Regions from separate parts of the Citrobacter sp. C1 genome, predicted to be linked through region 3. Evidence: predicted binding sites of a transcription regulator. Region 3 holds the regulator's gene; each other region holds the start of a gene.
What was found. Region 3 encodes PurR, which represses purine synthesis genes. Its sites were predicted from a motif close to CANGCAAACGTTTGCNTG; they were not measured.
Positions count from the first base shown of each region.

Region 1 (9,779 bases), 1.2 Mb from region 3:
TTGTCAGCATGCAGGATCACTACAACCTTATCTACCGTGAAGAAGAACGCGACATGCTGCCGCTGTGCTACCAGGAAGGCGTGGCGGTGATCCCGTGGAGCCCACTGGCGCGGGGACGTCTGACGCGCCCCTGGGGTGAAACGACCGCGCGCGTTGTGTCGGATGAAGTCGGCAAAAATCTGTACCGCGAGAGTGATGAAAACGACGCGAGAATAGCGGAACGGTTAACCGGGGTGAGTGAGGAAATCGGCGCTTCGCGCGCGCAGGTAGCGCTGGCGTGGCTGCTGAGCAAACCGGGCGTCGCTGCGCCCATAATTGGCGCCTCGCGCGAAGAACAGCTGGATGAGTTGCTCAACGCGGTCGATTTAACGCTAAAACCGGAACAGATTGCCGAACTGGAAATGCCGTACAAACAGCATCCGGTGGTGGGATTTAAATAATCTGGTATTGCCCGATGGCGCTGCGCTTATCGGGCCTACAACATAACCCAGGGAAGGATTAAATAATGCCAAGCGGCCAGTGATGCCCGATAAAATAGAGGATCCCTGCGGAAAGTATCCCCGCCACAATATCGTCGATCATAATCCCCGTACCGCCATGCACGTTACGATCGAACCAGCGGATCGGCCAGGGCTTCCACATATCCAGAATGCGGAAAATCACAAATCCGGCGGCGACCCACTGCCAGTCGAGTGTCGGCAGAGCCATCAGGGTTATCCACATCCCGACAAACTCATCCCAGACGATACTGCCGTGATCGTGTACACCCATATCTTTCGCCGTTTGATGGCACAGATAGACACCGATACAAATAGCCAGCATGACGACCAGTGAATACAGCTGCCACGGCAGAAACGTCATCAAATACCAAAATGGGATCGCCGCCAGCGATCCCATGGTACCGGGTATAATTGGACTTAATCCGCTGCCGAATCCGGTGGCCAACAGGTGCCACGGATTACGCATACTCAAACGGCTTTTTGCGACATCTTTTTTAAGGCGCAGCAAAATGGTCATATCCTTTCCAGTCAAACGTGACAGGCTTACCGTCACGCGTAAAGTGCATCCCTTCCACGTCCGCACTCATCTGCCCAATGCAGGTAAATGATACGCCAAGATGCCCCAGCGCGACGTCCAGTGCACCACGGTTTATTTCCGGTACGGTAAAGCATAACTCATAATCTTCACCACCTGAGAGCGCCCAGCGCAGCGCCTGCTCCGGCTCAACGTGCTGGGAAAATGCCGTGGAATACGGTAACGCATCGACATTAACGCGTGCGCCGCAGCCGCTGGCATTAACGATATGTCCGAGATCGGAAATCAGACCGTCGGAAAGATCGATAGCCGCACTGGCCAGGTCGCGCAGGGCCTGCCCCTGTAAAATTCTCGGCGTGGGGCGCAGGTGACGTTTAAGCAGGTACTCCGCGTCCTTGGCATCTGTTACCTGCAATCGGTTTTGCAGAATAGCCAAACCGGCAGCGCTGTCGCCCGGCGTACCGGTAACGTAAATCCAGTCACCTGGCTTCGCACCCGAGCGTTTTAAGGCTCGCCCGACCGGGACGTAGCCATGGATACCCAACGTCATCGACAGTGGCCCACGCGTGGTATCACCGCCAATCAGCTGCATATCATAGTAATTAAGGAGTTCAAACAGGCTGTCACTGAAGGCTTCGAGCCAGGATTCATCAACGTCAGGTAACGTGAGCGCCAGCGTCAGCCATGCCGGGTCAGCTCCCATCGCCGCCAGATCGCTTAAATTAACCGCCAGCGCTTTCCAGGCCAGGTCCGTTGGATCAATATCGGGAAGGAAGTGATTGCCTGCCACTAGCGTGTCGGTGCTGATCGCCAGCGTTTGTTTTTCAGGGATGTTCAGGAGTGCACAATCGTCACCAATGCCGGTTTCGACGTCAAGACGAGAGCTTCTAACACGGTCAAAATAACGGGCAATCAGGGAGAATTCGCCACATGCCATACGTTATGCCTCAGCAGGAAAAAAGAAAAGGCCGGCGACAGCGGAAATAGATTCCACCATCCTGCCGGCCTGGCGATCACTTTTTGTTGGGGCGAATCGCAGGTGCTGCTTTATCCAGTACGCCGTTGACGAACTTGTGGCTATCTTCGGCACCGAAGGTTTTCGCCAGTTCAATCGCTTCGTTGATGGCCACTTTATACGGCACATCACTACGTTTAGACAGTTCAAACAGTGCAATACGCAGTACGGCTTTCTCTACCTGACCCAGCTCTTCCAGCAGACGAGACAGGTAAGGCTTCATCAGACCATCCAGGTACGCGCTGTTAGTCGCCACCCCGGACAGCAGTTCACGAAAATACAGGACGTCGACATCTTTCACGTCCTGTTCCGCCAGGAACTGGTATTCAACATCAGAGATGTCGTTCTGGGACAACTGCCAGGAGTAGAGCGCCTGGACGGCACACTCACGGGCGCGGCGACGAGCAGCAGGTTTCACGGATTTCCCCTTACAAAAATCAGGCCTTAATGGCTTTCAATACATTAATCATTTCAAGCGCGGTCAGTGCAGCTTCTGCGCCTTTATTACCGGCTTTCGTGCCAGCACGTTCGATGGCTTGTTCAATACTTTCGGTGGTCAGAACACCGAAGGCTACCGGAATACCGCTGTCCTGAGCGACGTGCGCCAGGCCATTGCTTGCACCGCCAGCCACATATTCGAAGTGTGCGGTACCGCCACGGATAACTGTACCCAGCGCAATCACCGCGTCATATTTACCGGTTTTCGCCAGTGCATCAGCTGCCAGCGGCAGCTCATACGCGCCTGGAACCCAAACGACGGTAATGTTTTCATCTTTAACCTGGCCAATACGCTTCAGGGCGTCGATAGCACCTTCCAGCAGGCTGTCATTGATAAAGTTGTTGAAACGCGCAATGGTGATGGCGACGCGAGCGTCCGGAGTAGCAACGTTAGCTTCAATAATGTTCATATTCTTCCTTCGGATTCACTAGACCCCGCAGGGGGGCGGATTTTATCATAATAATCTGTGCGCTGCTTCCCTTTCGAACCGGGAGATCATGCGCTCACTAAATGCAGGCAAACGTCCGGACCTACATGGCGTATCTCGTTGAATTTGAAATGGGGGGCATCGGCCAGTTTCTCAAGGCCTGGCAGCACACATAATCCTCGCGCGTCACTGCCTAACAGTTTAGGCGCAACATAGACGATTAGCTCATCCACCACCCCAGCCTGCAATAATGCGCCTGCAAGCGTTGGGCCAGCCTCAACCCAAATACTGTTAATTTGCTGCTTGCCCAGTTGCATCATCAACACCACCAGATCCAGATTGCCGTTATGCTCCGGCACATTCAGCGTGCGAACACTCTCCGGCCAGATACGCGAATCGTCGCTGCTACGCGCAATCCAGGTTTCTCCCGGCTGCTGCACAATACGATGTTCAGGTGTGACCTGGTTTTGACGATCGAGAACAATGCGGATTGGCTGACGCAGGTTTTCCTGCGGATACAGCGCCTGGGTCGATTCATCAAGATCCGACCAACGGACGGTAAGCTGGGGGTCGTCAGCCAGCACCGTGGCGCTGCTGGTTAAAATAGCATGGCTTTGCGCACGCAGGCGCTGAACGTCGCGACGTGCCTGTGGTGAGGTTATCCACTGGCTTTCGCCGCTGGCCATCGCCGTACGGCCGTCAAGCGATGCGCCGAGCTTAAGCTGAACATACGGAAATCCGGTGCGCATCCGCTTGAGAAAACCTTTATTCAGCTGTTCGACGTCGTTCATCATCATGCCGTGGCTGACATCAATACCGGCCTGCTGCAAGCGGTAAAGTCCACGCCCCGCCACCTGCGGGTTAGGATCCTGCATCGCAGCAACAACACGCGTCACGCCCGCAGCAATCAGCGCATCGCAGCACGGCGGCGTACGCCCGTGATGACTGCACGGTTCGAGCGTGACGTAGGCGGTTGCCCCCTGCGCTTTAACACCGGCCATACGCAGCGCATGGACCTCGGCATGGGGTTCGCCCGCGCGGTGATGGTATCCTTCACCGACGATTTCCCCGTCTTTAACAATGACACAGCCCACGTTGGGATTAGGGTGGGTCGTGAAACGTCCACGCGCGGCCAGCTTCAGCGCTCGCGCCATGTACAACTCATCCTGCATGGCTTAATCCTGTAGGCGAGCAATCTCTTCGCCAAATTCTTTGATATCTTCAAAGCTCCGGTAAACCGAAGCAAAACGGATGTAGGCCACTTTATCGAGCTTTTTCAGTTGCTCCATCACCAGATTACCGATCATTTTACTCGGCACCTCGCGCTCGCCCGTCCCACGCAGCTGTGATTTTATATGGTTTAACGCCATTTCGACGTCATCTGCGCTGACCGGCCGTTTCTCAAGCGCTCTCAGCATGCCGCTGCGCAGCTTCTCTTCATTAAAAGGCTCGCGCACGTCGTTGCTTTTTACAACGCGTGGCATAACCAGTTCTGCCACTTCAAAAGTGGTAAAACGTTCGTTACAGACCAGACACTGCCGACGGCGGCGTACTGAAGAGCCCTCGCCGACAAGACGAGAGTCAATTACCTTTGTGTCTACGGCGAAACAGAATGGGCAATGCATACGGCGTCCTGTACCTCAGTGGTTCATAGAGATCTATTTTACCCTGAACTGGCGCGACAACAAAGGCAGAGCGCTTTTGAGACAAAGGATCGATGCCTTCGTGCTCTGAGCACACTACCATTATGCTATCGCGACAATGTAGGAAGTAATCATAATGACAAGACGTTACCTAAGAATTCTCCTGGTGGGAAGCCTCTTTAGTCTTAATGCCTGCGCACAGCAAGCTGAAGTACGACAGATGCATCAAAGCGTAAGTACCTTGAGCAAAGAGATGACCCAGCTCAATCAGGAAACGGTAAAAATAACGCAACAAAATATGTTGAATGCGAAATCCACCCGCGGCGTCTATTTATTACCGGGTTCGAAAACCCCCGCCCGCCTGAACAGCCAGATTGGTACGCTCCGCATGTCACTGGTCAATATTGCACCGAATGCGGACGGTACGCGCCTGACGCTGCGCATTCAGGGAGAATCCAACACACCGTTACCGGCATTTAGCGCCACCGTAGAGTACGGGCAAATCCAGGGCACCACGGACAACTATCAGGAAGTGAACGTTAAGAATGAATTGATCAACGCTCCGGCAAGCCTTCTTGCCCCCAGTGACGTAGACATTCCGCTGCAGCTCAATGGCCTGTCACTTGACCAACTCGGCTTTGTACGCATCCATGACATCCAGCCTGTGACCCAATAAACTTTTTTGCGGAGCGTTTTGTGCGTTCCGCAACACCCATCCCCGTCATTTTGTTACTCCGCTGACATCACCGATATTTTTAGTAAAACTTGGCAACATTCATGGGAGTCAGTACAATTCGCCGCCTAAAGTACGCAAACGAGAACGCAATCGATTACGTAAATGATAGAACTGTGAAACAAGACATATTTTTGTGAACAATGATTTTTATAATAGGCTCCGAAGAATTACGAAATATTTAGAAACGCAAATTGCGCCTTTTTCACTCCCGAAAGGGATTTCAAACAGTGGCATACATATGAAAAAAACATTACTTGCAGCCGGTGCAGTGCTGGCGCTCTCCTCGTCTTTCACTGCTAATGCAGCAGAAAACAACAAACCGGAATACCTGTCCGACTGGTGGCACCAGAGCGTTAACGTTGTCGGCAGCTACCACACCCGTTTCGGACCGCAGATCCGTAACGATACCTACCTGGAATATGAAGCTTTCGCTAAAAAAGACTGGTTTGACTTCTATGGTTACATGGATGCGCCGGTATTCTTCGGTGGTAACACCGATGCGAAGGGTATCTGGAACCACGGCTCCCCGCTGTTTATGGAAATCGAACCACGTTTCTCCATCGACAAATTGACCGGTGCCGATCTGAGCTTTGGTCCGTTCAAAGAGTGGTATTTCGCGAACAACTATATCTACGATATGGGTCGTAACAAAGATGGTCGCCAGAGCACCTGGTATATGGGTCTGGGTACTGATATCGACACCGGCCTGCCGATGAGCCTGTCCATGAACGTGTACGCCAAGTACCAGTGGCAGAACTACGGTGCCGCGAACGAAAACGAATGGGATGGCTACCGTTTCAAAGTGAAATACTTTGTCCCGATTACCGAACTGTGGGGCGGTAACCTGAGCTATATCGGCTTCACCAACTTTGACTGGGGCTCCGATCTCGGTGACAAAGACTTCACCGATGTAAATGGCAAGAAAGCACGTACCAACGATTCGATCGCCTCCAGCCACATTCTGGCGCTGAACTACGATCATTGGCACTATTCTGTTGTTGCCCGTTACTGGCACAACGGCGGCCAGTGGAAAGATAACGCGGACGTGGTCTTTATGAACGAAAACGTTCGTTCTACCGGTTGGGGTGGTTACTTTGTTGTAGGTTACAACTTCTAAATTGAGGTTGGTTGTCGCCGGATGGCGCTATGCTTATCCGGCCCAGGTATACAAAAGCCAGCTTAATTGCTGGTTTTTTTGTCTAAAGAAAACCCATAGACAATTTGTAGGCTTTCTTCAGGCAAAAAAATCCCGACCTTGCGATCGGGATTCCAGTGTAACGCCCTGCGTCGGTTAAGGCAGAATAGACGGCTGATCCGCCCCTTCTTTCTCAACTTTCTGCTGCAGCATGTGCTCACGCTTCATACCCAGCTTCAGCGCCAGTGCCGATGCCACGTAGATAGACGACGCGGTACCGATGGACACACCGATAAGCATAGTCAGCGAGAAGCCTTCCAGTACCGGACCACCAAAGAGGTACAGCATCAGAATAACCACTAACGTTGTACCGGAGGTAATCAACGTACGGTGCAGCGTTTGGGTCAACGACACGTTAAAGATTTCATAAGGCGTCCCGCGACGGATTTTGCGGAAGTTCTCACGAATACGGTCAGAAACCACGATGCTGTCGTTTAGCGAGTAACCGATAACCGACATCAACGATGCGACGATAGTCAGGTCAATCTCGATATGGAACAACGACAGGATCCCAAGCGTGATGATCACGTCGTGCGCCAGCGAGATAACCACGCCCGCCGCCAGTCGCCACTCAAAGCGGAAACCGACGTACACGAGGATGGAGATCAGCGCCACGATCAGCGCCATCGCACCGTTTTGTGCCAGATCGGCACCGACGCTAGGCCCGACGAATTCGATACGCTTCACCGCTGCATGCTGGTTGGTGGCTTCGTTAATGACGCTCAGCACCTTGCTACCCAGCACTTGCCCACCGTTTTCACCTTCGGTTGGCGGCATACGTACCATAATGTCGTGGCTGCTACCGAAGTTCTGCAGCAGCGGCTCGACGAAGCCCGCTTTCTCCAGCGCATCGCGCATCACGTCCATTTCCGCCGGTTTTTCCAGCGTGATTTCAATTACCGTACCACCGGTGAAATCGAGCCCCCAGTTAAAGCCACGTACGCCCATCACCACGATGGCCGCAATCAGCAGGAAACCAGAGATGCCGAAAGCCCAGTAGTCCCAGCGCATAAAGTCGATGACTTTACGGCCGTGATTCAATTGTTCAACAGTATATTCCTGTGCCACTTCGCACTCCTCAGATTGACAGCTTTTTGACGCGCTTGCCGCCATACAACAGGTTTACGATGGCACGTGTCCCGACGATCGCGGTAAACATCGACGTCGCCACACCAATACCGGTAGTAATCGCGAACCCTTTAATTGCCCCGGTACCGACTGCATACAGGATCAGAACTTTAATCAGCGTCGTGATGTTCGCATCGAAGATGGAACTGAATGCGCCCGCATAACCTTCGTTGATCGCCTGCTGAATCGAACGTCCGTTACTCAACTCTTCTTTGATACGTTCGTTGATCAGTACGTTCGCATCGACCGCTACGGCAAGGGTTAAGACGATCCCCGCGATACCCGGCATACTTAGCGTAGCGCCCGGCAGCAGCGACATGATACCGACAATCAGTACCAGGTTCGCAATCAGTGCGCTGGTCGCAATCAAACCAAACTTCTTGTAGAAGAAGATCATAAACAGAATAGAAACAGCCAGACCAGCCAGACACGCTTCCAGACCCTGCTTGATGTTCTGCATACCCAGAGTCGGGCCGATGGTGCGTTCTTCAACAATCTGAATCGGCGCAATCAACGCACCGGCACGTAGCAGCAGTGAAAGCTGACGCGCTTCATTCGGGTTGTTGATACCGGTGATACGGAAGCTGTTGCCCAAGCGAGACTGGATGTTGGCGATGTTAATCACCTCTTCCTGTTTCACCAGCACTGAACGGCCATTCGCATCTTTTTTACCGCTGTCTTTGTACTCCACGAACAGGGTCGCCATCGGCTTACCGATGTTATCCTTGGTGAAGTTAGACATGATGTTACCACCCGCGCTATCCAGCGAGATGTTAACCTGCGGCTGATTGTATTCGTCCTGGCTGGAAGTGGAATCGGTGATATGGTCACCGGTCAGGATCACGCGTTTATACAGCACAACCGGCTGTCCTTCACGAGACTGTTTCACTTCCGAGTCACCCGGTACGCGCCCGGATGCCGCCGCAGACTGGTCCACGTTGGTGTTTACCAGACGGAACTCCAGCGTCGCCGTTGCGCCCAGAATCTCTTTCGCACGCGCGGTGTCCTGAATACCCGGCAGTTCGACCACGATGCGGTCGGCGCCCTGGCGTTGAACAACCGGCTCAGCGACACCCAGCTGGTTAACACGATTACGCAGAATATTGATGTTCTGCTGTACCGCGTACTCACGGGCTTCACTCAGACGTGCATCGGTCATCACTGCACGCAGCGCATTGCTGCCCTGGCTGGAAATAACCAGATCCTGATGACGCTTGCTCAGATAAGAGATCGCGTCGTCACGCGCCTTGCCATCACGGAAGGTGATGCTCAGACCGTAGTTATCTTCTTTACGAACGGTAGTATAAGGAATGCCTTTTTCACGCAGATCGCTGCGCAGGCTATCGATATTTTGTTCCTGCAGTTTACCCAGCGCGGTGTCCATATCCACTTCCATCAGGAAGTGAACGCCACCACGCAGATCAAGACCGAGTTTCATCGGTTCCGCGTGAATAGCAGCCAGCCAGCGAGGGGTTGCCGGAGCAAGGTTAAGCGCCACGACGTATTGATCACCCAGCACGCCCAGCAGCACTTCACGTGCGCGCAATTGGGTATCGGTGGAGTCGAAGCGCGCAAGAATAGCGCCCTCTTCCAGAGCCACAGACTTAGGTGTGATTTTTTCTTCTTGTAACGTTTTCTGGACCTGGATCAGCGTTTGCTCACTGGCGGCGGCACCGCGCACGCCAGTGATTTGAACAGCCGGATCCTCACCATACAGGTTGGGAAGTGCGTAAAGCAGGCCGACGATAATCACGACGACCAGCATGATGTACTTCCACAAAGGATAACGGTTTAACACGGCAGTTCCCTTTGGGAAAACGGAATATTACAGCGCCTTCATGGTGCCTTTCGGCAGAACGGCAGCTACGAAGTCACGTTTGATAACCACTTCAGTGGTGTCGTTCAGTGCGATAGAGATGTAGCCAGTTTCCGCTACTTTGGTCACACGACCGACCAGGCCACCGTTCGTCAGGACTTCATCACCTTTGGCAATGGAGCTCATCAGATTTTTATGCTCTTTGGTACGCTTTTGCTGTGGACGCAGGATCATGAAGTAGAAAATCAGACCAAACACCACCAGCATCAGAATCAGAGACATCGG
Region 1 is NZ_CP115035.1:3,862,403-3,872,181, forward strand. Features, by position in the region: gene IB214_RS18660 (aldo/keto reductase) at 1-440, shown strand, start outside; gene pgpA (phosphatidylglycerophosphatase A) at 499-1,017, opposite strand; gene thiL (thiamine-phosphate kinase) at 995-1,972, opposite strand; gene nusB (transcription antitermination factor NusB) at 2,049-2,468, opposite strand; gene ribE (6,7-dimethyl-8-ribityllumazine synthase) at 2,488-2,958, opposite strand; gene ribD (bifunctional diaminohydroxyphosphoribosylaminopyrimidine deaminase/5-amino-6-(5-phosphoribosylamino)uracil reductase RibD) at 3,045-4,148, opposite strand; gene nrdR (transcriptional regulator NrdR) at 4,152-4,601, opposite strand; gene IB214_RS18695 (DUF3251 domain-containing protein) at 4,756-5,295, shown strand; gene IB214_RS18700 (nucleoside-specific channel-forming protein Tsx) at 5,594-6,472, shown strand; gene secF (protein translocase subunit SecF) at 6,647-7,618, opposite strand; gene secD (protein translocase subunit SecD) at 7,629-9,476, opposite strand; gene yajC (preprotein translocase subunit YajC) at 9,504-9,779, opposite strand, start outside.
Region 1: IB214_RS18700 (nucleoside-specific channel-forming protein Tsx) is a predicted target of PurR. The motif match lies at 5,439-5,456, and genes of this name have one in related genera.

Region 2 (9,779 bases), 710 kb from region 3:
TGTGGTGCTGCGCGCACCGCCAAGCCCGGCGTGTACGCTGGCGCTGCCGGTATACGAGAACAGATTGAGGAAATCTTTACCCTTGCTCATCTGGCCCAGCATGCGGCGCGCTATACGGTGATCCAGGAACAGACCGGTATCAAGATAGTCGGTCAGGTTAACCCACAGGCGCGCGTTGTACTCGCTCACCTCAATGAATTCACCCTTCTCATTCATCTTCTGATACTGGTTTTTCCCTTTCTGCCGTTCACGGGTTTTCAGCACCAGTTTATTCGGCGCAATCTCCAGTACCGACAGCGTGGCGGCAATGATGTCAAACAGACGCTGGCGAGCCTTCTGGGCATCAACCGTCTTCGGCGGCGCGTATTCCTGAACCACAACCCAGTCACCGTAGCGGTCGACTGCGACGTTGTATTCTGGCAGGTCAGCATCGTACAGGCGATAGCATTCAATGCCTTCCTGACGCGCCCATTTTTCCAGCTTTTTGATATTTTTACGCAGACGGTTGGCGTAGTCTTCCGCCACCGTGGCAGGCTTACTATCTGCAGTGGTTTCCGCGACGTGATAGTTTTTCTGTACGCAATCCAGCGGGCCGTTTTTGGCTTTAAACTGCTTGTCAGCGCGTAATTGCAGACTGCTGAGCAAATCCGGTGAGGCGCTGAACAGCGACAGATTCCAGCCGCCAAACTGGTTTTTCATCGTGCGGCCCAGCAGGCTGTGTAGTGCGATCAGCGCCGGTTCGCTATCCAGACGTTCACCGTACGGCGGGTTGCTGATAACGGTACCATACGGACCTTGCGGTAGCGGGTTACTCAGTTTCGCTACGTCTTTGACGTCAAATGTCACCAGATCGGCAATCCCAGCGCGGCGGGCGTTGCTGCGCGCTTTTTCAATCACTCGGGCGTCGCTATCAGAGCCATAGAAGTGCGACGTATAGTCCGCCAGCCCTTTACGCGCGCGAACCTGTGCTTCCGCTTTCACCTCTTGCCAGACCGCTTCATCATGCTGCGCCCAACCGTTAAAGCCCCAGTAGCCACGGTGCAGACCGGGTGCGCGATCGGTTGCCCACATCGCGGCTTCAATCAGCAGCGTACCGGAACCACACATCGGATCGAGCAGCGGCGTACCCGGCTGCCAGCCAGAACGCATCACGATAGCCGCAGCCAGTGTCTCTTTGATCGGCGCCTGACCGGCACGATCGCGATAGCCGCGCTGATGCAGACCATCACCGCTAAGATCGAGGGCAATGCTGGCGGTATCTTTGTTCAGCCAGACGTTAATACGCAGATCCGGGGATTCGCGATCCACATTCGGACGGGCCATATTTTTACGGGTAAAGGAATCGACAATCGCGTCCTTTACTTTTAATGCGCCGTACTGGCTGTTACGAATGGTGTCGTTTAAGCCGCTAAAATGCACGGCAAACGTCGCTCCTGGGTTAAATATCTCTGTCCAGTCGATTGCCTGAACACCGAGGTACAGATCAAGATCGCTGTAGACCTTGCACTCTCCCATCGGCAGGATAATGCGCGAGGCCAGGCGGCTCCACATCAGGCTCTGGTAAACAAGCCGCGTGTCGCCCTTAAAATGGACCCCACCCTGAACCACCTGGCACTCCGCGGCGCCGAGGTTTTCCAGTTCAGTTTTTAACAGCTCTTCCAGCCCACGGGCCGTACTGGCAAACAGAGAATTCATAATGTCACTTTTACTCCAATAAAATTGCTGCGCATTATAGCTAATCTCGCGCCCTTGTCATAAAGTTGAAGGCTTATTTTCGTTCGAGGGGCTGTACAGTGGTAACGTTAACCCGACTTTTTGTTCATCCGGTTAAATCAATGCGCGGTATTGGGCTCACGCACGCCCTGGCAGACGTTAGCGGTCTGGCCTTTGACCGCATCTTTATGGTTACCGAACCCGACGGAACGTTCATCACCGCCCGGCAGTTCCCCCAGATGGTCCGTTTTACCCCTTCCCCTTTACACGATGGGTTGCACTTAACCGCACCCGACGGCAGCAGTGCGTTGGTCCGTTTTGCCGACTTCGCCACCCAGGATGCGCCAACAGAAGTCTGGGGAAACCATTTTACTGCACGTATCGCGCCAACAGCTATCAATCAGTGGCTCAGCGGTTTTTTCTCGCGCGATGTACAGTTACGCTGGGTTGGCCCACAGTTAACCCGCCGGGTCAAACGCCACGACGGCGTACCGCTCTCGTTCGCCGATGGTTTTCCTTACCTTCTGACTAATGAAGCCTCACTACGCGATGTGCAGCAACGCTGCCCGGCCAGTATCAGAATGGAGCAGTTTCGCCCCAACCTGGTGGTCTCAGGGGCTAGCGCCTGGGAGGAAGACACCTGGAAGGTGATTCGCATTGGCGAGGTCATCTTTGATGTGGCAAAACCCTGCAGCCGCTGTATTTTCACCACTATCAGTCCTGAAAAAGGCCAGAAACATCCGTCCGGTGAACCGCTGGCAACGCTGCAAACCTTCCGCAGCGCGGTGGATAACGGCGATGTCGATTTCGGTCAGAATCTCATTGCCCGCAACAGCGGCGTGATCCGCGTTGGCGATGAAGTTGAAATTTTGTCCACCGGGCCCGCCCGAGCTTACGGCGCGGTGGCTTCCGATGACACTATTGCACAGCAGCAGCAGCCTGATGCCAGCGTGCTTATCGACTGGCAGGGGCACACCTTTCGTGGCAACAATCAACAGGTGTTACTGGAACAACTGGAAAACCAGGGGATCCGGGTTCCTTATTCGTGCAGGGCGGGGATCTGCGGATGCTGCCGGATTCGGCTGGTAGAGGGCGAAGTCAGTCCGCTGAAAAAATCAGCGATTGGTGATGACGGGACGATTCTTTGCTGCAGTTGTGTGCCAAAAACAGCGGTCAGGCTGGAGAGTTAAACGGCCTGCTCAAGGCTGAAACTGTCGACAGGGAGTTGCGGTTTCAGTCTGTCATTCATGATTTTAATGGCGTCGCCAAGCTGCATGGTGCGCCCGGCAATAACCACGCCCGGCTGTGCCAACAGACACAGGGCCGCATTTTCCCCCGGCTCAACCACTAACAGATTGACCTGTTCCTCGGTATCGCTTAAATACACGCAGGCAGCGTCACCTATCCTCGGTGACCAACTAACAGTGTGCGCCACAAAGTGCCAGCTTTTTGGCATTTGCGGTTTTAGATAACGAATAGCCACCAGCGCATTGAGTACCAGCTCCGCTTTTTGTTCTTTGGCTAAATCCAGATCACGGCATTTTTCTTCAAAAGAAAAATAAAGCGCGGCATCATCAACACAAAAACCGGACGGAGAGAATGCATCGGGTGTGAGCATTTTGCGCGCAAAACGCGAACGAAATAACATGCCATTGGCTAAATCGAGCATCATACGATCGTGCTCTTCATCATAATACCAGCGCCAGTTATCGTCGGGTTTAATTCGCATCAGTATCTCTCCATTCCTTAATCATCGTCGTTACGACAGTATCCTTTTGCCGCTTCGTTTATTGCCCTAATAATAAAAGCTCAGAATGTTTAAATAAGCAACAGTAAAGGAATATAAAACAACCAGGGCCAGAAATAAAGCCCTGGTTTGTGATTAAGGTAGTATTCAGATATTGGTGATGATTTCTTTAATCAACGGCGGGCCTTTAAAAATAAAGCCTGAATAAATCTGAACCAAGGAAGCCCCTGCGGCTATTTTCTCACGCGCAGCGATGACTGAGTCGATACCGCCAACCCCGATAATCGGCAGTTGCCCTTTTAATTCCCGGGACAACATGCGAATAATTTCGGTGCTTTTTAATTGTAACGGTCGACCACTCAGGCCACCCGTTTGATCGCAATTTTTCATTCCCCGTACCAGGGAGCGATCGAGCGTGGTGTTGGTGGCAATGACGCCATCAATATTATGGCGAACTAAACTGTCAGCTACCTGGATCAGTTCTTCTTCAGAAAGATCTGGGGCGATCTTTACCGCCACCGGAACATATTTATGGTGGATCGCCTGGAGATCGTTTTGCTTATTTTTAATTGCCGTCAGCAAATCATCCAGCGCTTCGCCGTATTGCAGCGTGCGTAACCCTGGCGTATTAGGTGAGGAAATATTAATCGCAATATAGCCAGCATAAGCATAGACTTTTTCCATACAAATCAGATAGTCATCTTTGCCATTCTCTACCGGGGTATCTTTGTTCTTACCAATATTGATCCCCAGAATGCCGTCAAAATGCGATTTCTTAACGTTCTCTACCAGGTTATCAACGCCCAGGTTATTGAAGCCCATGCGGTTGATCAAACCTTCTGCGTCAACCAGACGGAAAAGACGTGGCTTATCATTACCCGATTGAGGACGTGGCGTCACGGTGCCTATCTCAATTGAGCCGAACCCCATTGCACCGAGTGCATCAATGCACTCCCCGTCTTTATCCAGCCCGGCGGCAAGACCGAGCGGATTCTTAAACGTCAGCCCCATGCAGGTCACCGGTTTTGCCGGTACTTTCTGGCGGACAAGCGCTTCGAGCGGCGTGCCCGTAATGCGACGTAATTGCTGGAATGTCAATTCATGAGCGCGCTCTGGATCGAGCTGAAAAAGGGCTTTACGAACGAAGGGGTAGTACATGAACTCTCCTGGATTCCCGGTGTGCAAACCGGGGGCGTATTATGTGCGATCGTGAACAAAAAGGGAATTGACCTGCGGCAATAAAACGCAAACGTTTTCTTTCTTGTCCTCCTTTTATGCAGTTTTCAGCTTTTCTATCCCGCATAAATCATTTCGATAAACAAAATCTCTCTGCCAGACTGCACAAATTGTTATCAATGTTAAATAAAAACGAATATTTGGTTATAAGGAGAGAATATAAATATGCGCGTTATCACTCTGGCGGGTAGCCCACGCTTCCCCTCTCGCTCCAGCGCCCTACTGGAATATGCGCGAGAAAAACTGCATGGACAGGATGTCGAGGTCTATCACTGGAATCTGCACAATTTTGAGCCTGAGGATCTGATCTATGCGCGCTTCGACAGTCCGGCACTGAAGACGTTTATCGAACAGTTGCAGGATGCAGACGGACTGATTGTCGCCACGCCGGTCTACAAAGCGGCCTATTCCGGCGCATTGAAAACCTTGCTCGACCTGCTCCCCGAACGAGCACTGGAAGGCAAAGTAGTGTTGCCACTGGCCACCGGCGGCACCGTAGCACATTTACTGGCCGTCGATTACGCCCTGAAACCGGTACTCAGCGCACTGAAGGCCCAGGAGATCCTGCACGGCGTTTTCGCCGATGATTCGCAGGTTATTGATTATCAACATAAGCCGCAGTTTACGCCGAACCTGCAATTACGCCTGGACAATGCACTCGAGACCTTTTGGCAGGCGTTGCAGCGTCGTGATGTCCAATTTGTGCACGTGAACACGCTGCGGGGTGCCGCCCATGCTTAATTTACTCAAACGCCATACACCGTGGCTGGCGCTGACCGGACTGCTGTCTTTATCCACGCTGGTTCACGCCGCAGAGACCGCGCCAGACGCCCTGCGCATTGGCTATCAGAAAGGCAGCGTCAGCATGGTGCTGGCTAAAAGCCATCAGTTGCTGGAAAAACGCTACCCGCAAACAAAAATCTCCTGGGTAGAGTTCCCAGCCGGCCCGCAAATGCTGGAGGCGCTCAATATCGGCAGCATCGATCTGGGCAGCACTGGTGATATCCCGCCGATTTTTGCTCAGGCCGCCGGGGCCGATCTGGTCTATGTCGGCGTCGAACCGCCAAAACCGCATGCAGAAGTGATTTTGGTACCGAAAGACAGCCCCATCCACACCGTCGAAGAACTTAAAGGACATAAGGTCGCCTTCCAGAAAGGCTCCAGCGCGCACAATCTGCTGTTGAGGGCCCTGCAGCAGGCCGGGTTGAAGTTTACCGATATCCAGGCCACCTATCTGACGCCCGCCGATGCGCGTGCCGCTTTCCAACAGGGGAATGTGGATGCATGGGCAATTTGGGACCCTTACTACTCCGCCGCCTTGCTGCAGGGTGATGTACGCGTACTCAAAGACGGTACCGACCTTAAACAGACCGGATCGTTTTATCTCGCCGCACGCCCTTATGCCGAGAAAAACAGCGCATTTATTCCTGGCGTGCTGGACACCTTCAGCCAAGCCGATGCCTTAACACTCAGCCAACGCCAGCAGAGCATCACCCTGTTGGCGAAAACGATGGGGCTACCTGAGCCGGTCATAGCGTCCTATCTGGACCATCGCCCGCCAACCTCCATTACGCCCGTCAGTGCTTCTGTTGCCGCATTGCAGCAACAAACTGCCGATCTGTTTTATGACAATCGGCTGGTGCCGAAAAAAATCGACATTCGCCAGCGAATCTGGCAACCCACTCAGCAGACAGGAGCAAAATTATGAGTCTGAATATGTTCTGGTTTTTACCCACGCACGGTGACGGCCATTATCTGGGAACAGAAGAAGGTGCACGCCCGGTCGATCATGGTTATCTGCAACAAATCGCGCAAACGGCCGACCGCCTGGGATTTACCGGGGTACTGATCCCGACAGGCCGCTCCTGTGAAGATGCCTGGTTGGTTGCCGCCTCAATGATCCCGGTCACCCAGCGGTTAAAATTTCTGGTCGCGCTGCGCCCCAGCGTGACGTCCCCCACGGTGGCGGCACGCCAGGCGGCGACGCTCGACAGACTGTCCAACGGTCGGGCGCTATTTAATCTGGTAACCGGCAGCGATCCACAAGAGTTAGCAGGTGATGGTGTTTTTCTCGATCACACTGAGCGTTATGAAGCCTCCGCTGAATTTACCCAGGTATGGCGACGCTTGCTACAGGGCGACACCGTGGATTTTAACGGTAAACACGTTCACGTCCGTGGGGCAAAACTCTTTTTCCCGCCCGTGCAACAACCCCATCCGCCACTGTATTTCGGCGGGTCTTCCGACATAGCGCAGGAACTGGCCGCTGAGCAGGTTGATCTCTACCTGACCTGGGGTGAGCCGCCCGACTTGGTGAAAGAGAAGATAGAGCAAGTACGGGCAAAAGCAGCGGCGCTTGGGCGTAAGATCCGCTTTGGTATTCGCCTGCACGTGATTGTGCGCGAAACCACCGCTGAGGCATGGCAGGCAGCGGATCGCCTGATTGCCCATCTGGATGATGACACCATTGCCAAAGCCCAGGCCGCTTTCGCCAGAACCGACTCTGTGGGCCAGCACCGAATGGCAGCGCTGCACAACGGCAAGCGCGACCAACTGGAAATTAGCCCGAACTTGTGGGCGGGCGTTGGACTGGTACGTGGCGGGGCCGGGACCGCACTGGTGGGGGATGGTCCAACAGTGGCGGCACGGATTAATGAGTATGCCGCGCTGGGTATCGACAGCTTTGTGTTGTCCGGGTATCCACATCTGGAAGAGGCGTACAAGGTCGGCGAGCTACTGTTCCCGCATCTGGATGTCTCGATCCCAGAAATACCGCAGCCGCAACGCCTGCATCAACAAGGTGAAGCCGTGGCGAACGAATTTATTCCGCGTAGCGTCGCGCAACGCTAAGGAGCCCGATGATGGCAACGCCGCAAAATAAGTGGTTACTTCGCTTTGCTCCGTGGTTTTTACCGATTGGTCTGGTGGCGCTCTGGCAGCTGGCATCATCCATGGGCTGGCTGTCCACCCGCATCCTGCCCTCTCCAGAAGGTGTAGTAGAAGCTTTCTGGACGCTTTCCGTCAGCGGCGAGCTTTGGCAGCATCTGGCGATCAGCACCTGGCGGGCAGCGATCGGCTTTTCTATTGGCGGATCGATTGGCCTGACGTTGGGGCTGATAAGCGGCCTGTCACGCTGGGGGGAACGGTTGCTGGACACCTCGGTGCAGATGCTGCGTAACATACCGCATCTGGCGCTGATCCCTCTGGTCATTTTGTGGTTCGGTATTGATGAATCCGCCAAGATCTTTCTCGTTGCCCTGGGTACCTTGTTCCCTATTTACATCAATACCTGGCACGGGATCCGCAATATCGATCGCGGGCTGGTGGAAATGGCTCGCAGCTATGGGTTATCCGGTATTTCACTGTTTATCCATGTGATCCTGCCCGGCGCTCTGCCCTCGATCATGGTCGGCGTACGTTTTTCCCTTGGGCTGATGTGGCTGACGCTTATCGTGGCGGAAACCATTTCAGCGAACGCTGGCATCGGCTACCTGGCAATGAATGCCCGCGAATTTCTGCAAACGGATGTGGTCGTGGTGGCCATCATTCTCTACGCCCTGCTCGGCAAGTTGGCCGACATCAGCGCGCAATTACTGGAACGTAGCTGGCTACGCTGGAACCCGGCTTACCATGCGAAGGAGGCCACCGTATGAATACCACCCGTTTAAATCAGGGAATTCCGCTACTGCTTAGCGGCGTAACAAAACGCTACGGCGCCAATACAGTGATCAATCAGCTAGATTTGCCTGTTCCAGCGGGGCAATTTGTTGCCGTGGTGGGCCGCAGCGGCGGCGGGAAAAGTACCCTGCTGCGTCTGCTGGCCGGTCTGGAATCGCCCACCTCAGGGGAATTGTTCGCCGGCACCGCGCCGCTGGCGGATATTCAGCATGATACGCGAATGATGTTTCAGGACGCACGCCTGCTGCCGTGGAAATCGGTCATTGATAACGTAGGACTGGGCCTTAATGGCCACTGGCAAGATGCAGCCCGGGATGCGCTGACGTCTGTTGGGCTGGAAAATCGGGCGCAGGAATGGCCTGCCGCCCTTTCCGGTGGGCAAAAACAGCGCGTGGCGCTGGCACGGGCACTGATTCATCGTCCCGGATTACTGTTGCTGGATGAACCACTGGGCGCGCTGGATGCGTTAACCCGTCTGGAAATGCAAGATTTGATTGTCTCGCTGTGGCAAAAGCAGGGATTTACCGTACTGCTGGTCACCCATGATGTCAGCGAAGCGGTGGCGATGGCCGATCGCGTGTTGCTGATTGAAGATGGAAAAATTGGTCTGGATTTGACGGTAGATATTCCACGTCCACGCCGACCAGGTTCAGTGCGCCTGGCAGAACTGGAAGCAGAAGTATTGAATCGGGTGATGCAGCGTGGCGAGGCAGAACAGTCAATCCGACTGCATGGATAAACATTCAGGACATTGTAGGCCCGGTAAGCGTTTGAGCCACCGGGCATTTTGCCGGATGGCGGCTTTACCGCCTTCTCCGGCCTACAAAACGACAGGTCAACGTCTCAGGCTAACGCTTTGGTTATCTTCTCGAACAGATCGCCGGACAGATTCTCCAGACCTTTCAGTTGCTCAAGCGCCGCACGCATCTTCGCCTGGCGTTTGGCATCATAACGTTTCAAGCGGATCAGCGGCTCAATCAGACGTGAGGCCACCTGCGGGTTACGGCTGTTCAGCTCGGTCAGCATGTCGACCAGGAACTGATAACCGCTACCGTCTTCCGCATGGAACGCCGCCGGGTTGCTGCCCGCGAAAGCGCCAATCAAAGAACGAATACGGTTCGGGTTGCTCATGCTAAAGGAACGATGCTGCAACAGGCCGCGTACCGTTTCCAGCACGTTGTCCGCCGGGCTGGTGGATTGCAGGATAAACCATTTATCCATCACCAGACCGTCATGATGCCACTTGTCGTCATACGCCTGCATCAGCACATCGCGACACGGCAACTGCGCCGCTACCGCCGCAGACAGGGCCGCCAGCGCATCAGTCATGTTATTGGCTTCACGGTACTGCTTGCTCACCAGGGTATCTGCCAGATGCGTTTCGCCGAAAGCCAGGAAACGCAGA
Region 2 is NZ_CP115035.1:3,325,643-3,335,421, forward strand. Features, by position in the region: gene rlmKL (bifunctional 23S rRNA (guanine(2069)-N(7))-methyltransferase RlmK/23S rRNA (guanine(2445)-N(2))-methyltransferase RlmL) at 1-1,695, opposite strand, end outside; gene IB214_RS16215 (YcbX family protein) at 1,794-2,903, shown strand; gene zapC (cell division protein ZapC) at 2,900-3,442, opposite strand; gene pyrD (quinone-dependent dihydroorotate dehydrogenase) at 3,608-4,618, opposite strand; gene ssuE (NADPH-dependent FMN reductase) at 4,862-5,437, shown strand; gene IB214_RS16235 (sulfonate ABC transporter substrate-binding protein) at 5,430-6,404, shown strand; gene ssuD (FMNH2-dependent alkanesulfonate monooxygenase) at 6,401-7,546, shown strand; gene ssuC (aliphatic sulfonate ABC transporter permease SsuC) at 7,558-8,349, shown strand; gene ssuB (aliphatic sulfonates ABC transporter ATP-binding protein) at 8,346-9,113, shown strand; gene pepN (aminopeptidase N) at 9,218-9,779, opposite strand, start outside.
Region 2: pyrD (quinone-dependent dihydroorotate dehydrogenase) is a predicted target of PurR. The motif match lies at 4,703-4,720, and genes of this name have one in related genera.

Region 3 (9,779 bases):
ACGTAATTCTCCAGTGAAAAAACAGGTGGGGGCGGTGCATTGCTGGCAACGGCAATTTTCACCTGCTATTGTGCACAACAGATATGTCTTAATTACGTTCAGGAGTTAGAGGTATGTTTACGGGTATTGTGCAGGGCACCGCGAAACTGGTGTCTATTGATGAGAAACCAAATTTTCGTACGCATGTAGTGGAGTTACCGGAATACATGCTGGATGGCCTGGAGACGGGTGCATCGGTGGCACACAATGGTTGTTGTCTGACGGTGACCGACATTAACGGCAATCACATCAGCTTTGACCTGATGAAAGAAACGCTGCGTATTACTAATCTGGGCGAGCTTAAAGTGGGCGATCGGGTCAACGTAGAGCGCGCGGCAAAATTCAGCGATGAGATCGGCGGGCATTTAATGTCAGGCCATATTATGACTACCGCTGAGATATCAAAAATTCTGACCTCAGAAAATAATCGTCAGATCTGGTTTAAGGTGCAGGATGCGTCGTTGATGAAATATATCCTGTACAAAGGATTTATCGGCATTGATGGTATCAGCCTGACGGTTGGCGAAGTAACACCGACGCGTTTTTGCGTGCATTTGATCCCGGAAACGCTGGAGCGTACGACGCTTGGTAAGAAAAAACTGGGGGCTCGGGTCAACATCGAAATCGACCCACAAACGCAGGCGGTCGTGGATACCGTTGAGCGCGTGCTGGCGGCAAAAGAAAGTGCAGTAAATCACGTCACCGGCGAAGTCTAAGCCGGCGCGTTTCCAGGCCCCCGTTGAAGGCGGGGGCGAGAATGACTAGCGTGGAACGCGCAGACCGTGTTCTACGCCACGTGAGAACACCACCTGCCAGAGCTGAATATCACGGGCGCGAAATGCGCCGGCACAGGCGTTGAGGTAGTAGCTGAACATACGTTTAAAGCGCTCGGTGTAGTGATCGGTGATTTCAGGCCAGGTTGCCATAAAGCGCGTATGCCAGGCCATCAGTGTAGTATCGTAATCGGCGCCAAAGTTGTGCCAGTCTTCCATCACAAAATGCGGCTCGCTGGCTTTCGCAATCTGGCGCACGGACGGCAAGCAACCATTCGGGAAAATATACTTATTGATCCACGGATCGACGTTATTGTCGGTTTTTCTGGATCCAATGCTGTGGAGCAAAAACAGACCCTCTGGTTTTAAATTGCGATCGACAACATCAAAATAGGTGTTATAGTTTTTTGGACCCACATGCTCAAACATGCCAACGGAGACAATGCGGTCGAAACGATCGTGCAGGTCGCGGTAATCCTCAAGCAAAATAGTGACATCCAGCCCTTCACACCGTGTTTGTGCCAGTTTCTGCTGTTCGGCAGAAATGGTCACCCCCACGACGCTGACGCCGTAATGGGCGGCCATAAACTGGGACAAGCCTCCCCAGCCACAGCCGATGTCCAGCACGCGCATCCCCGGTTTGAGCTGTAATTTTTCGGCGATCATATTGAGCTTCGCCTGTTGGGCTGACTCCAGGGTCGTGGCGTCCTTCCAGTAGGCACAGGAATATTGCATGTAGGGATCAAGCATGCGGGTGAAGAGATCGTTGCCTAAATCGTAGTGTTCTTTTCCGACAACCCACGCGCGTTTTTTATTCTGTAAATTGAACAGGCGCGCGGCGGCGATTCGCAGTGTGTCTTTAAAGTGGCGGGGGAGTTGGCCTTCAAGGCCGGCACGTAAAACCTGAGTAAAAAACATGTCCAGCCGATCGCATTCCCACCAGCCATCCATATAACTTTCACCTAAACCCAGCGAACCTTCCTGTAAAACGCGCTTGTAAAAATCGGGGTTGTTAACGCGAATATCTGCCGGTGCAGTGCCATTAATGGTAATGCCCGCACGGCTTAATAATTCACTGGTGATTCGATACCAGTCATCATCTGGTACGCTGACGTCTTCTATACACGATGAACTCATAGCTTCTCCATCACAGGTCGGTGATCAGAACCTTAAAACAGCGTAGACGCTTTTTGGGCTTTGTGAGAAATCTCACGGAATGAATCCGCGAATCTGTTTTCCGACGTAGAACAGAGGAAGGGAGAACCCCTTACCGAAAAGGCCATCCGTGGTTAAGCGGGAACATGCGTATTCCCGTTAACACATAAAAATTATCGTTTTTGTAACAACTGGAAATCAGTATAGGCCTGAATTTTTGTGGGTTCAATCAAAAAATATTAGCCCGCTAATTAATTATTCAAGCGCTATGAATGTGATTCGCCGGGCGCAGCAGTAGAAACCTCATCAGCGTGAGAGCGACATTCTTTCTGCGACTGCATTTTGTACCCCAGCGCGGCCAGCAACACCGTAGACAGCATGACGCCGGTGGTGGTGAATAGCGGCGTGCTGATCAACCACGACACAACCAGACTTGCCAGGAAGCATAAGCCCAGTTGAAGCGTATTCTGCAGCGCTGCGGCACGTCCTGTTGCCTGTGGGAAGGGACGCAAAGCCTGAGCAACGACAATCGGATAGATAGCACCGTTCGCTATTGCCATCACGCAGAATGGGATCAGGATTTCGGCCAGCGCAACGTGGTGAATAAAGCCGACCGCCCAGGTAGCGATAACGCTCACCGCATACAGAATGAGCAGCCACGGCAGTAATTGACGACCTTCCCATTTTTGCAGGGCGGCACGACAGCCGTATCCGCCGATCAAAAAGGCGATGGTTTGCGGCACATAGCTCAGGCCAATGACGGCCGGGCTATAGCCCATCTCGCTCAGGATAAACGGCGAGCCGGTCAGCCACGCGAAAAAGCTCGCGGAACAGGCCGCATAAATCAGCACGTTGCCGCGGTAGGTTCTGGAGCGCAGCAGGGTGGCAAAGGTGAGCTTATCCTGGCTATCGTCACGCGCTTTAGCCGTGGGCTTCAGGCGCAGGGCCGGCAGCATCAGGATCAGGGTGATGGCAAACAGGGTGGCAAAAATAGCCTGCCAGGAAAAATGCATCAGGATCCAACTGCCTAATAATGGCGCGAGCGCGGGAGATAACCCGACCAGCGGCATAATGGTGGCAAAGATACGGTTCACTTTTTGCGAGGGATAATAATCAGCAACCAACGCCTGCCAGATAACCGACGCCGCACAGACACCCACAGCCTGGATAAAGCGCAGCACCAGCAAGCCGGTGGCGTTTTCGACCCAAAGCATGCCAAGACTGCTCAGCGCGAAGATGGAGAGGCCCAGTAGCAAAATAGGCTTGCGGCCATAATGGTCGGAGAGTGGCCCCCACAGAAGTTGCGCGATGGCAAAACCCGCTAAGAACAGGCTAAGGCTGGCGCTGACGGCTGATGCTGGGGTTTGCAAATCGGACTGAATAGCCGCAAATGCTGGCAAATACATATCCGTTGCCAGAAAACCGAGCACGCTAAGACCTGCCAGCCAGACTAAAAACCCTTTTCCAGGTTGCATCATTATTTCTCTTTATAAGCAATAGAACAGTGCCGCTGAGTGTAGTGAGTGAAATTCTTGCTGTGAAACGCTAATATTTGCTTATTGATTTCAAATTTTTTGCAGGCAGAGTATGTGGTCAGAATATTCCCTTGAAGTGGTGGATGCAGTCGCACGCAACGGCAGCTTTAGTTCTGCCGCCCAGGAGTTGCACCGCGTGCCTTCGGCGGTGAGCTATACCGTGCGTCAACTGGAGGAGTGGTTGGCTGTGCCTCTTTTCGAACGTCGCCATCGGGATGTGGAATTAACCCCCGCCGGGGCGTGGTTTTTAAAAGAAGGGCGTTCTGTTATCAAAAAAATGCAGATCACTCGCCAACAATGTCAGCAAATTGCCAACGGCTGGCGTGGGCAACTGGCGATTGCCGTCGATAATATTGTCAGGCCGGAGCGGACCCGGCAGATGATTGTGGATTTCTACCGTCATTTTGATGATGTGGAGTTAATCGTTTTTCAGGAGGTGTTTAACGGCGTCTGGGATGCGTTATCGGACGGGCGCGTGGAGCTGGCGATTGGCGCGACGCAGGCTATTCCGGTAGGGGGGCGCTATACGTTTCGCGATATGGGAATGTTGAGCTGGAACTGCGTGGTGGCAAGTCATCATCCGCTGGCGTCGATGCCGGGACCGCTCAGTGACGATACGTTGCGCAACTGGCCGTCGCTGGTACGAGAAGATACCTCCCGTACGTTGCCAAAACGTATTACCTGGCTACTGGATAACCAAAAACGGGTGGTAGTGCCTGACTGGGAGTCATCTGCCACCTGCTTATCGGCTGGGCTCTGTGTTGGGATGGTGCCGACGCATTTTTCCAAACCGTGGATCGACAGCGGAAAATGGGTTGCACTACAGCTTGAAAATCCCTTTCCTGATGCCGCGTGTTGCCTGACCTGGCAGCAAAACGATACGTCACCCGCACTGAGATGGCTGCTGGACTATTTAGGGGACAGTGAAACGTTGAATAAAGAGTGGCTGCGGGAGCCAGAGTAAGGCTCCCGCACAACAGATTATCGACGATAATCGCGGAACGGACCATCGGCCACGGAGCGACGTTCTACCAGGCGCGGGTGCACCTCAATAGACTGTGACTCTTCGCGTTTATTCACGATACGGTCTAACAGCATGTTAAAGGCCGTTTCACCGAGCGAATCTTTTGGCTGATGAATGGTGGTTAATGCCGGGGTGAAGAAGCGGGCGTTACGCACGTTGTCGTAACCAATCAGCGACACATCTTGCGGGACGCGCAGGCCCATCTCATCAGCGGCGCAAAGTGCGCCCATCGCCATGATATCACCACCGCAGAAGACGGCGGTCGGGCGGTGCGACTGGGAGAGGATCTGCTGCATGGCGCGATACCCGGATTCAGGCTCAAAATCGCCCTGGACAATCCAGTTGTCAGGCACTTTAATCAGCGCTTCTTCCATCGCCTTCATAAAGCCCGCCAGGCGTCCGGCGCCGGTGTTACGCTCCATAGACCCTGGGATCACACCAATCTCGCGATGACCGCGTTCAACCAGATAACGGCCTGCCATATAACCGCCTTCAAAGGCGTTATCGATGACCGTATCGGTAAAATCGGCTTTGGCTTCGCCCCAATCCATCACCACCATCGGAATATGGCGATATTCTTCGAGTATGGAAAGCAGAGGTTCCGGGTATTCAGAACACATCACCAGCAGACCATCTACGCGCTTCTGCGCCATCATGGAGAGGTAGGCCTGCTGCTTCTCGAGGCTGTTCCACGCGTTGCCCAGAATCAGCGTATAGCCTTTCTGGAAGCAGTTCTTCTCAACGGCTTCGATGATTTCCGCAAAGTAGGCGGCTTCGCTGCTGGTCGCCAACAAGCCAATCGATTTAGTGTGATTCACCTTCAGACTGCGTGCCACCGCGCTTGGGGAATAATGTAGTTCTTTAATTGCTGCCCAGACGGCATTGCGCGTTTCTTCCGCGACAAAGCGTGTTTTGTTAATTACGTGTGATACGGTTGTAGTGGAAACGTTTGCTCGCTTCGCTACATCTTTAATTGTTGCCATTACATCTCACTCCAGACCATATCCTAAGTTCCTGAGAATACTCCAGGTAAACGTTTGCCTTCACACACCCTTCGCGCAACATCAGGGTTGCGGTACGCCAGGAAAACGACACGGAACGTCAGGAAGGGGTCAATGGCCGGTACGCTAATCAAGTAAGCGTGGAATTTTGTCTGATCTTTACGAAAAGGGGAAGAGTTAAAAGCATTTATCAATATAAATCGTGAGAGATTTTTACCTTCAAGTGTGCAAAAATGCGCAATATCACTTTTTGTGTGGGAATAAAAAGGAGAAAACTTGATGAGCACCGATCTGAAATTTTCGTTAGTCACCACCATTATTGTTCTGGGTTTGATTGTTGCCAGTGGTTTAACCGCCGCGCTGCATTGATGTATCGCCGAGGGAGAGCTATCTCCCTCATCCCGCCAACCCGTCCTCCCACTGCTATTGTTTGCAAATAAGCAAAAGTCTTTTGCATTTTTGTTAACTTTATTATTTTTGCGATCAATGTCATGCTTTTGACTCTTATTCTGTGTCGTGCTACGGCTCGACGTTACGGAGTCGCTGTATGAAAATAAATTATCCACTACTGGCGCTGGCGATAGGGGCGTTTGGTATCGGCACGACGGAGTTTTCTCCGATGGGGTTATTACCCGTCATCGCTAAAGGCGTCGATGTCTCGATTCCGGCGGCAGGGATGCTAATTAGCGCCTATGCGGTAGGGGTGATGGTCGGTGCACCGTTAATGACCTTATTGCTTTCTCATCGCGGGCGCCGCAATGCGCTGATTTTTCTGATGGCGATTTTTACGCTCGGCAACGTGCTGTCGGCGTTATCTCCCGATTACACTACTCTGATGCTGTCGCGTATTCTGACCAGTCTTAACCATGGGGCCTTTTTTGGTCTCGGCTCGGTTGTAGCGGCAAGCGTGGTTCCAAAGCACAAACAGGCCAGCGCTGTCGCCACCATGTTTATGGGACTCACCATCGCCAATATTGGCGGCGTTCCTGCAGCGACCTGGCTGGGTGAAACCATCGGCTGGCGCATGTCCTTTATGGCAACGGCGGGTCTGGGGGTTATCTCGATGGTCAGCCTGTTCTTCTCGTTGCCGAAAGGCGGAGCAGGGGAGCGCCCGAACGTGCGCAAAGAGCTGGCGGTGCTCATGCGCCCGCAGGTGGTGTCAGCGTTGCTGACTACTGTGCTGGGAGCCGGTGCGATGTTCACGCTCTATACCTATATTTCACCGGTGCTGCATAGCATCACCCATGCCACGCCTGCCTTTGTAACCGGAATGCTGGTGCTGATTGGCGTCGGGTTCTCAATCGGTAACTATCTGGGCGGTAAACTGGCGGACCGCTCAGTCAACGGCACGCTGAAAGGCTTCTTACTGCTATTGATGGTGATTATGCTGGCAATCCCGTTACTGGCGCGTAGTGAATTGGGTGCAGCCATCAGCATGGTAGTCTGGGGTGCGGCAACCTTTGCGGTAGTTCCGCCGTTACAGATGCGTGTGATGCGCGTTGCCAGCGACGCGCCGGGCTTATCATCCTCGGTCAACATTGGTGCGTTTAATCTGGGGAATGCGCTAGGTGCGGCGGCGGGTGGCGCAGTGATATCGGGTGGTTTAGGTTACAGTTTTGTCCCGGTGATGGGGGCAATTGTGGCTGGGATGGCGTTGCTACTGGTCTTTGTCTCCGCGAGAAAACAGCCTGACGAGGCCTGCAGCGTCACGAACTAACGCTAAAACGCAGAAGGGAGTCCCTTCTGCGTTATCATTTTTATGCTGCGAAGTTTTTCGCAACAAACTCCCAGTTCACCAGCGCCCAGAAATGTTCCAGGTAGCCAGGACGCGCGTTGCGATAGTCGATGTAGTAGGCGTGTTCCCACACATCAACGGTCATCAGCGGCGTTGCATCGGTGGTCAGCGGTGTTCCGGCATTTGACGTGGAAACGATAGCCAGTTTGCCATCAGTACCTTTTACCAGCCAGGTCCAGCCAGCGCCGAAGTTTTTGATCGCCGCATCGGTGAATTGCGCTTTGAAGTCAGCGAAGCTACCAAAAGATGCAACAATGGCTTCAGCCAGTTCACCGGTCGGTTCACCGCCCGCGTTGGGTGCCAGGCAGTTCCAGTAGAAGGTGTGGTTCCAGACCTGAGCCGCGTTGTTAAACACACCACCTTCAGAGCTACGTACGATCTCTTCCAGTGATTTGCCTTCAAACGCCGTGCCTTTGATCAAGTTATTCAGGTTAGTAACGTAAGTCTGGTGGTGTTTGCCATAGTGGTATTCCAGCGTTTCAGCAGAAATGTGCGGCGCCAGAGCATCTTTGGCATACGGTAATGCAGGTAATTCGAACGACATTGCTTCTCTCCTTATTATTTATATTGAGTACACACAATAGCCTCATTGTGAGTAAGGATAGGGTAGCAAATTGAAAGGTTATGCAAAAGAAGAACTTACCCTACAGCACATACTGTAGGGTAAGATTTTAGCGAATTGTTTTTGGCGTCATGACACGACGAGCGCCCACATAGTGGCGCTGCCAGTAATCTTCACTCAGGGAGGTGATTTGGATCTCCTGACCGCTACGTGGTGACTGAATAAACTTACCGTTGCCAACGTAGACACCAACGTGATCGGCGGTGCCGCGGCCCTGGGTACGGAAGAAGACCAAATCGCCGTTTTTCAGTTCATCGCGGTCGATCGGTGCTGCGTCGCGCAGGTGGTACATTTCATTGGCAGTACGCGGAATGCGGAACTTCACCAGGTCCTTATACGCGTAATAAACCAGACCACTGCAATCAAAACCGGTTCTCGGCGAAGAGCCACCCCAGCGGTAGGGTTTACCGATCTGGTTCATCAGAGTAGACATCGCGGTTTTGGTCGCTTTTTGCACTTTCACTTTATGGGCATCAGCGAGGGCTACCGGGGCTGTTGATTTTACTTTTACACAGCGCGGCTTGTGACCTTTGCGCGGGGTGCATTTTTCAGTCCAGGTGACCGCAGCGGTTTGTGTTGTTGCGACTTTACTGCGACGGTTGACCGTTTTGGTTGTTTTTGCAGGTGTCGCGGTGCGTTTTTTGGAAGAGGAAGCGGTTTTGGTGCTGGATTTACTGGTGGTTTTTTTTGCCGTTTTCTTGCTGGTTTGTGTGACTTTTTTACTGGCTGTCGCGCTTTTCTTTTTATCTACCGTTTTGAGCGTGTGGGAAACGGCAGGTGTCGTCCTGGCCTGCTTCGAAGCATGGGCCACTGACGTAAAAGGGAGTGTGGTAAAAAGCAAAGCACAGAGCGTGATCGAGATCCGGTTTATCCGCGCCACTGAGCAGTCCTCTGTTAGGGCAGGTCTATCATGCCTGCGTGTGATTTTCAAAACTTGATGATTCTAATCTATAGAAACGGGGAAAGTTAATAGCTTTTTTTGTTTAAAATAGTGTTTCGTTACCGACCGCAAAAAAAAACAGCAATCAACGCCAATACTGGCGAAGGGATAATCAATTCCTTGTGCATAAAAGGGATAAGTAAGATTCTGAATGCAACTTATGGCGACTGGCGATAAAATAATAACCGTAAGAAAAATGTTATTTTCCGTTGTCAGTCAGACCCGTTACAATGTCAGACTACTGCCGTAAAAGAAGTTAAGGAAGCAAGATAATGAGCACCACTATCGAAAAAATCCAGCGCCAGATCGCTGAAAACCCGATTCTCCTGTACATGAAAGGTTCTCCAAAACTGCCAAGCTGCGGTTTTTCCGCTCAGGCTGTGCAGGCGCTGTCTGCCTGTGGTGAACGCTTTGCTTATGTTGATATTCTGCAAAACCCGGATATTCGCGCCGAGTTGCCGAAATACGCAAACTGGCCAACCTTCCCGCAGCTGTGGGTTGATGGTGAGCTGGTTGGCGGCTGCGACATTTTAATCGAAATGTACCAGCGCGGTGAATTGCAGCAGCTTATCAAAGAGACTGCGGCGAAGTACAAAACCGAAGAGCCGGACGCTGAGTAATCAGCAGAAACGAAAAAGCGACCAGTCTGGTCGCTTTTTTTATGGTCCGCTTATGCCTCTTCAGGCATTGGCAGGGGCCACCCACCAAGACGTTTCCAGCGGTTAACGATTTCGCAAAACAGCACTGCCGTCCGTTCGGTGTCATACAGCGCAGAGTGCGCCTGGTTGCCATCAAACTCCATTCCTGCAGCCAGACACGCTTTAGACAGTACGGTTTGCCCGAGCGAAAGACCGCTTAAGGCCGCAGTGTCAAAGGTCACAAACGGGTGAAATGG
Region 3 is NZ_CP115035.1:2,615,027-2,624,805, reverse strand. Features, by position in the region: gene IB214_RS12655 (riboflavin synthase subunit alpha) at 114-755, shown strand; gene cfa (cyclopropane fatty acyl phospholipid synthase) at 801-1,949, opposite strand; gene punC (purine nucleoside transporter PunC) at 2,234-3,442, opposite strand; gene punR (DNA-binding transcriptional activator PunR) at 3,555-4,466, shown strand; gene purR (HTH-type transcriptional repressor PurR) at 4,484-5,509, opposite strand; gene cydH (cytochrome bd-I accessory subunit CydH) at 5,807-5,896, shown strand; gene IB214_RS12625 (MFS transporter) at 6,075-7,244, shown strand; gene sodB (superoxide dismutase [Fe]) at 7,285-7,866, opposite strand; gene IB214_RS12615 (C40 family peptidase) at 7,994-8,824, opposite strand; gene grxD (monothiol glutaredoxin 4) at 9,157-9,504, shown strand; gene rnt (ribonuclease T) at 9,555-9,779, opposite strand, start outside.